One region of the Paenibacillus sp. J31R120 genome, then DNA from elsewhere that is predicted to be linked to it. Evidence: predicted binding sites of a transcription regulator. Region 1 holds the regulator's gene; the other holds the start of a gene.

Evidence for each region. Region 1 encodes CtsR, which represses protease genes until heat stress. Its sites were predicted from a motif close to ATGGTCAATAAAGGTCAAACA; they were not measured.
Region 2: the regulator CtsR is predicted to act here: its motif matches at 1,843-1,863, upstream of clpP (ATP-dependent Clp endopeptidase proteolytic subunit ClpP).

What each region holds. Positions count from the first base shown of each region.
Region 1 is NZ_JBWDNN010000015.1:13,299-16,689, forward strand. It holds gene AC0YNW_RS28450 (YitT family protein) at 1-216, opposite strand, end outside; gene AC0YNW_RS28455 (Lrp/AsnC family transcriptional regulator) at 371-808, shown strand; gene AC0YNW_RS28460 (DUF3221 domain-containing protein) at 894-1,268, shown strand; gene AC0YNW_RS28465 (CtsR family transcriptional regulator) at 1,616-2,077, shown strand; gene AC0YNW_RS28470 (UvrB/UvrC motif-containing protein) at 2,093-2,611, shown strand; gene AC0YNW_RS28475 (protein arginine kinase) at 2,642-3,391, shown strand, end outside.
Region 2 is NZ_JBWDNN010000002.1:37,001-40,391, forward strand. It holds gene AC0YNW_RS06785 (formate/nitrite transporter family protein) at 1-681, opposite strand, end outside; gene clpP (ATP-dependent Clp endopeptidase proteolytic subunit ClpP) at 1,184-1,765, opposite strand; gene AC0YNW_RS06795 (hypothetical protein) at 1,886-2,236, opposite strand; gene AC0YNW_RS06800 (hypothetical protein) at 2,483-2,773, opposite strand; tRNA gene AC0YNW_RS06805 (tRNA-Arg) at 2,942-3,016, opposite strand; gene AC0YNW_RS06810 (sugar-binding transcriptional regulator) at 3,264-3,391, shown strand, end outside.

The DNA.
Region 1 (3,391 bases):
AAAAAGAAAGAATGGCAAGTTGAGTAAGGCGAACAAGTAATGGAACGGAATGTTCAGCATGGGAGATAAGCTAAGGGCCAGCCCTGCTGTCCCTCCTGTGACGACACCGGAATGCTTTAAGAGGAGAAGTCCGCCGGCTGTAACGAAGCAGCCTATTGCAATATGAAGCCATTTCCACACAGATGCCTTCACTTTGTAGCCTGATAATAGCAACATTTTGCATGCACCACCTGCATAAGGTTTATATAAATTAGAATACAGCAGGATTAAATAAGGTTATATGTTAATCTGAACGATTTTCATGTTAATATAGATAACATTGAATCTTATTTGCAGGAATGCCAAGCAAAGTGAAAGGTGGCTTACAAAGATGGACCATTTGAACCGAACGCTCTTGAAATTGTTGCAAGAAGATGGGCGCATGACGGTAAGCGAGCTTTCCAAAAAATTGGCGCTGAGCCGGCCCAGCGTGTCGGAGAGGCTTCTTCGGCTGCAAGAGAAAGGGGCCATTACCGGTTTCGCGGCCAGGGTGTCGCCAGCTGCTTTAGGAAGGAATATTCAGGTCATTATTCAAATTAGCGAGCTGAAAGTATCGCCGAATGAATTCGATAAGCGAATTGTGCATGACGGAGATATCTTGGAATGCCATCGTGTCACAGGGACGGTAAGTTATATATTGAAAGCGGCCGTTACCGGTATGGATGAGCTTAGCTTGTTGGTAGAGCGCCTAATGCCGTATGGCAATGTGAACACGTCGGTCATTCTCTCTTCGCCGGTTATGAATCCTGTTGTGCTCCCCAAAGATTAGACAAGAAGCAACCCTTGTTTCTGAATGGAGCAAAAAGGGTAATCCGGGGTAGCTGCATAAACGCAGCTTTCAAGGAGGGATGTCCATGAAGGTAAAAGCGGTTATGACACTGGTTTTGCTGGCTGCCGTTGTTACGCTAGTGGGATGCGGTTCTGACAAGAAGCAGGAGGCAGCCTGGGACTATCAAGCAGGCCGTGTCATTGCGATTCAGGATGATCAGCTATTGGTTGTGCAGAGCAAGGATGTGACAGAGATCGAATTAAAGCCGGAGCTGGAGTCGGTGGATGAAATTCTAACGGTGCTGCGCCCTCAGGCGATCTGGTTGACCGTCACCGACGAGACGGACATGGCCGGAGTTGAGGTGGGCGATGATGTGCGTGTCGAGATCGAAGGAGCAGTGGCCGAGTCTTATCCGGCGCAGGCCACAGCCAGCAAGATTGAGAAGGTACAGTCCAAGTAAGGAGAGCTCCATTACCGGAGCGGCATGTGACTTCTGGACGGAGCAACGGATACGATGCGCAATTATAAGTCTAAAAGCAGTGGTAAAGTGGCCTGTGGATACAACGAATGCCATCAATCGCCGTTATATACAGGTATAAACCAAGCTTCGGCGCATCAAGCTAGATAGTAGCGATGTGCCGATTTTTGCATCTGTATAAATGTTCAGAAAATTTAAACTCCATTGTATTGACCTGCGGTAATTTTTGCGTATAATAAAGTTAAAGTCAAAGAAAGTCAAAGTCAGTTGAGGTGCAATTTCCTCATTGTCGGGCTTTTATTTGGCGCAAGATCAGGGAGGTTGGTGGTTTGCGTAACATTTCCGATCTCATTGAACAGTACTTGAAGCATATGCTGGATGACAGCAATGAAAGCGCCGTTGAGATTCAACGCAACGAGCTTGCGGATAAGTTTTCATGCGTGCCTTCGCAAATCAATTATGTGATCAGTACCCGGTTCACGCTGGAGAAGGGATACATGGTTGAGAGCAAGCGCGGGGGCGGAGGCTATATCCGAATTCAGCGTGTAGATCTGCCGGCGCTGAAGACGATCCAGTACCACATTGAGCAGACCGTAGGGAATAGTGTCGATCAGGGCGCTGCGGAAGGGCTGATTTATCAGCTGCATGAAGCGGGACTGATTACGAAGCGGGAGGCGAATTTGCTTGGGGCGGCCATCCATCGCGATACGATTGCCCTGATGCTGCCTATGCGTGACGAGATGCGGGCAAGACTGCTGCGTTCGATGCTTATTTCATTACTGGTCAAATAGGAAGGGGGACGTGTTTTGTTCTGCCAAGAATGCGGCAAGAGGCCGGCTACGCTTCATTTTACGAAAATTGTGAATGGCGAAAAGACGGAGTTCCATATTTGCGAAAGCTGCGCCCGCGAGAAGGGCGAAGGCATTCCAGGCACACCGAACAGCTTCTCCATTCATAGTCTTCTCTCCGGATTGCTTGACTTCAATTCGCCGGGAACCACAACGCCTCAGTCAGCGCCGCAGACGGTACGCTGTGAGGAGTGCGGACTGACGTATGCGCAGTTCAGCAAGATTGGCCGCTTCGGCTGCAGCTCATGCTACAGCGCGTTCGCCGACCGGCTTGATCCGCTGCTCAAGCGCGTGCACAGCAGCACGACACATAGCGGCAAGATTCCGAAGCGATCCGGCGGGCAGATTCAATGCAAGCGGGAGATTGAGCAGCTCAGGAAGGATATGCAGACTTATATTGAACAAGAGGAATTCGAGAACGCGGCAGAGCTTCGGGATCGCATACGCGAGCTGGAGCGGAAGATAGCGGAACTGTAGACATAGCTAAGACGTAAAGGAGTGAGCCTGTTGACGAAGCATCGATTCTCAGAAGATGCGCTCAGCGATTGGATGAGGGGCGCAGGTCCCGATTCTGACGTGGTCATTAGCAGCAGAGTGCGTGTTGCGCGCAACTTGCGGCATCAGCCGTTTCCGATGCTGGCGACGAGTGAGCAAGCGACGGAAGTGCTGAATCAGCTTGCCGAAGTAAGCCAAACCGGGCAACTGGACGCGTACGGCCGCTTCGATACAATACTGCTCTCCGATCTTAGCGAGCTGGATAAGCGAGTGCTCGTCGAGAAACATCTCATCAGTCCGAATCTGGCTAATGAGTCGCGCGGAGGCGCCGTCATCCTGAGTGAGGACGAAGCGGTGAGCATCATGATTAACGAAGAAGACCATTTGCGCATCCAATGTTTGTATCCCGGATTTCAGATCGGCGAGGCATGGACGTTGGCGAGCGGAATTGACGATATATTCGAGGAAGCGGCAGATTACGCGTTCGATGAGAAGCGCGGCTATCTAACAACTTGTCCGACTAACGTCGGCACAGGCATACGTGCATCCGTCATGATGCATCTGCCGGCATTAGTATTGACGCAGCATATTAACCGGATCCTGACGGCGGTTACGCAGGTCGGGTTGGCGGTTAGAGGGTTGTATGGGGAAGGCAGCGAGGCGCTGGGCAATCTGTTCCAAATCTCCAATCAGACGACGCTAGGGCAGTCTGAGGATGAGATCATCGAGAACCTGCATGGTGTCGCGAAGCAAATTATCGAG
Region 2 (3,391 bases), on a different contig from region 1:
CAGAATGCCGTCCAGCGATATCGTCCCCGGCTGCTGCAGGACAAGTGCGATCGCGAAGGTGCACATATTCGCAATGCTATGCTCGTAGCCCGAGATAAAGAAGCAGAATACGAAGAGCATCATGGCGAACATTTTGGCACCGTCCCCTTTGAGCCCCATAGGTACGAAGAAGGCCAGGCAGACGAGCCAGTTACATAGTATCGCCCGGAAGAACAGCTCTACCATAGGCGTATGCATCTTTTTGTCCACGACCTCAAGCAGAAACCCGTTCACATTCGGATCGGCGAATAGTCCGGTCAGCCAGATCAGGAGTGCGAACACCGCAGCGCCAAGGATGTTGCCGCCATAGCTTAGAATCCACAGCTTAGTGGTATCACTCCAGCGCATTTTTTTGCGAAGGGCGGCGTAGCTGTAGTAGAAGGTGTTGCCGGTGAACAGGTCGCCTCCGCCATAACTAATCAGAATAATGGCTGTGCCGAACGTGAGGGCGGCCATGGGATAGGTGAGCGGAGAATGCTCGACATAAAAGAAGCTGCCTGTCTTGAATGCGACGATAACGCCGAAACCGATAAACATGCTTGCCAGCATGGAACGTGACAGGTACCGCCACAGGCTTTGCCGGAAAATGCGCAGCTTCTTCAACGCAAGCTGCTCCACCTTGAGCAGCGCTTCAATCTCCATAGGTACTCCTCCTGACTATCTCTCTGTTGCATTTGTCTGTTGTCGTTGTGATGCCAATATAGCATGAGCAGGAATTGGAAAGATGTGATAAAAGTCACTATGGACCAGAAAAAAATGGGAGGAGCGAGGCGGGGGGCTTCTGGAAGGGGTATGGGGCAACGTTAATCGTGCGAAAGTGACTGGAACAGAGAATTAGTGTTGTAAGAAACTGTTATAAGGTTTGCAACTTAGCAGTGATGAAGGGTGTCTTGTTAGGAAGAGAAGGTAGCTTGCGTGAGCCATGTCATCCATACTCATTTGAACCCTATTCCGTCATTATTGATCATGTTAAGTTGAAGTATGCTTTTATCAGCGGGGAGCCGCTGCGAGAGCTGGTTGATTATTTAAAGTGAGGATTTCGCGATTAAGCAGAGACAGACTTTGGGGCATAAACATAGCGTCCGCAAATTAAAAACCTCCCCTCCACAAAAGTGGAAGGGAGGTTTCTCTGCGTTATGAATGATTAGACCTTCTCGATGACTTTGTCTACGAGGCCGTAAGCGTGGGCTTCGGCTGCGCTCATGAAGTAGTCGCGGTCGGTGTCCTGCTCGATGCGGCTGAGCGGCTGGCCGGAACGTTCCGCCAGGATGTGGTTCAGCTTGTCGCGCATCTTCAGGATGCGGCGAGCGCGGATCTCGATGTCGCTGGCTTGGCCTTCAGCGCCGCCAAGCGGCTGGTGAATCATGACTTCGCTGTTAGGCAGCGCATAACGCTTGCCCTTCGCGCCCGCTGTCAGCAGGAACGCGCCCATGGACGCGGCCATACCTACGCAGATCGTCGATACATCCGGCTTGATGTATTGCATCGTATCATAAATGGCCATACCGGCTGTTATGGAACCGCCAGGGCTGTTGATGTATAGGGAAATATCCTTATCCGGGTCTTCCGCCGCCAGGAACAGCATTTGCGCGATGATGGAGTTGGCTACCACGTCATTCACGCCAGAACCTAGAAATATGATGCGATCCTTCAACAGGCGGGAATAGATGTCGTATGAACGTTCCCCCCGATTGCTTTGCTCAATAACCATAGGCACAAAATTCATTTCGAACCAGTCCTCCTTCGTCTACGTAAAAGCATGAATCAAAAATTCGTATTCCTATCATAACGGATTAAAATCAAAAAGTCAAAGATGGTCAAAGAAATTGATTTTTCAGGCCAAACCCTATATTTGCTCTTCGGTCCGCTCCGTAAAGTAGACCCCGTTTTGCAGGTCATTGACGAAACGCTGCAGCCATTCATAATAGCTGACGGCATGCTTCAGCTTGTGCAAATCCTCCAGACGTAGCTTCCGCTCTTCCTCATCTGTGCCCAGTTCAAGGATGATTCCGCTAAGCTGCGGGATAACCCCTTGGATCGCCCCCAGCATCACATCGAGATCCCGTTGCAGCTTGAAGGTGAAGAAGGATTGGAACGCTTTGAAGAAACCCGTCTTCGCAGCGTCAATGATCTGTGTTCTCCACTCCTCTCGAGGGGTCAAGGGCTCCTTCATTTGACCAAATGTAGCTTTTTTCACGACTTCTCCAATCCTCACTGCAAATTAACAATGCAATAACCATTCCATTCGTAAATGAACGTACAATAATTTTTGAACAGAGCTGTTGATAACGACTTATCTATCAATAACTGGATTATACGCTGATTAGCTATGAACCGCCGGATTTTTGGCAGAAACAAGAGAAGCGATCAAAAGCGGGAACAGGAGGATAGCGTGTCGGAGCCTACAATTGTGTACCGATATACCAGAAACAATGTGAAGAAGTTATCTGCTCGTGTCGAGAGGATCATATTGAACGAAGACGGGCATAGCGTTTGGGTACATCATTAGATGGATGCTCTCGGTGCGATTCTTGAAAGAATCGATATATTGGCCGAAATGAGCTTCATATTCCACGCCGGTGAATGAGAGATTCTTCCCAGCGTAATGAGAGTTTACATATAGCGTTGCTGCAATAGATGCTAAGGCTTTTGGCACGGCCTTTGATTGAATAATAATAATGGCGAGTACGAGTACAAAAGCTGCCAGTAGCAAACGCTTGTTTTTTCGCTTCATAACTTCCTCCAAATATCTACAGACTTGGGTGATTTTAAATCCGCCCATATAAACGTTATTGTAGTTAGGTTTGTTGCAGGACGGAAGAAGCTATCATGCACAGGTTGGTTGCAGGATGCAAAAAAGCCGCTCAGCATGAGGCTGAACGGCTTAAGTTTATTGGTATAGTGGCGCGCCCGCTAGGAATCGAACCTAGATCTCAGGCTCCGGAGGCCTACGTCATATCCATTGGACCACGGGCGCATCTCTTCAAAAAACAGTAGCAGAGATGATTATATGATATTCACGCCGTTAAAGCAAGAAGGCTGGGAAAATTAAATTTGTGAAAAAGATGTCGGAAATCGTTTTCAAATGCGATTCGACTCTTGCAGGCTGCTCTTGTTTTCGTTAAAATAGAGGTGGGACTTAAAATGAACACGCGGGACGAATTCAGTCCCAACAATTCTTTGAATCCCATTATGCTAATGACCGATGGAGTGAAGGATAAGAGATGCGACAGCTCATTGAACTGCAGCAGCAGCTTGTGCCTGAGCTTCTGGAAGTCATGCGGAAGAGGTACATGATCCTGCATCAGGTAATGCTATCGGACACGATTGGCCGCCGTACACTGGCGAATAC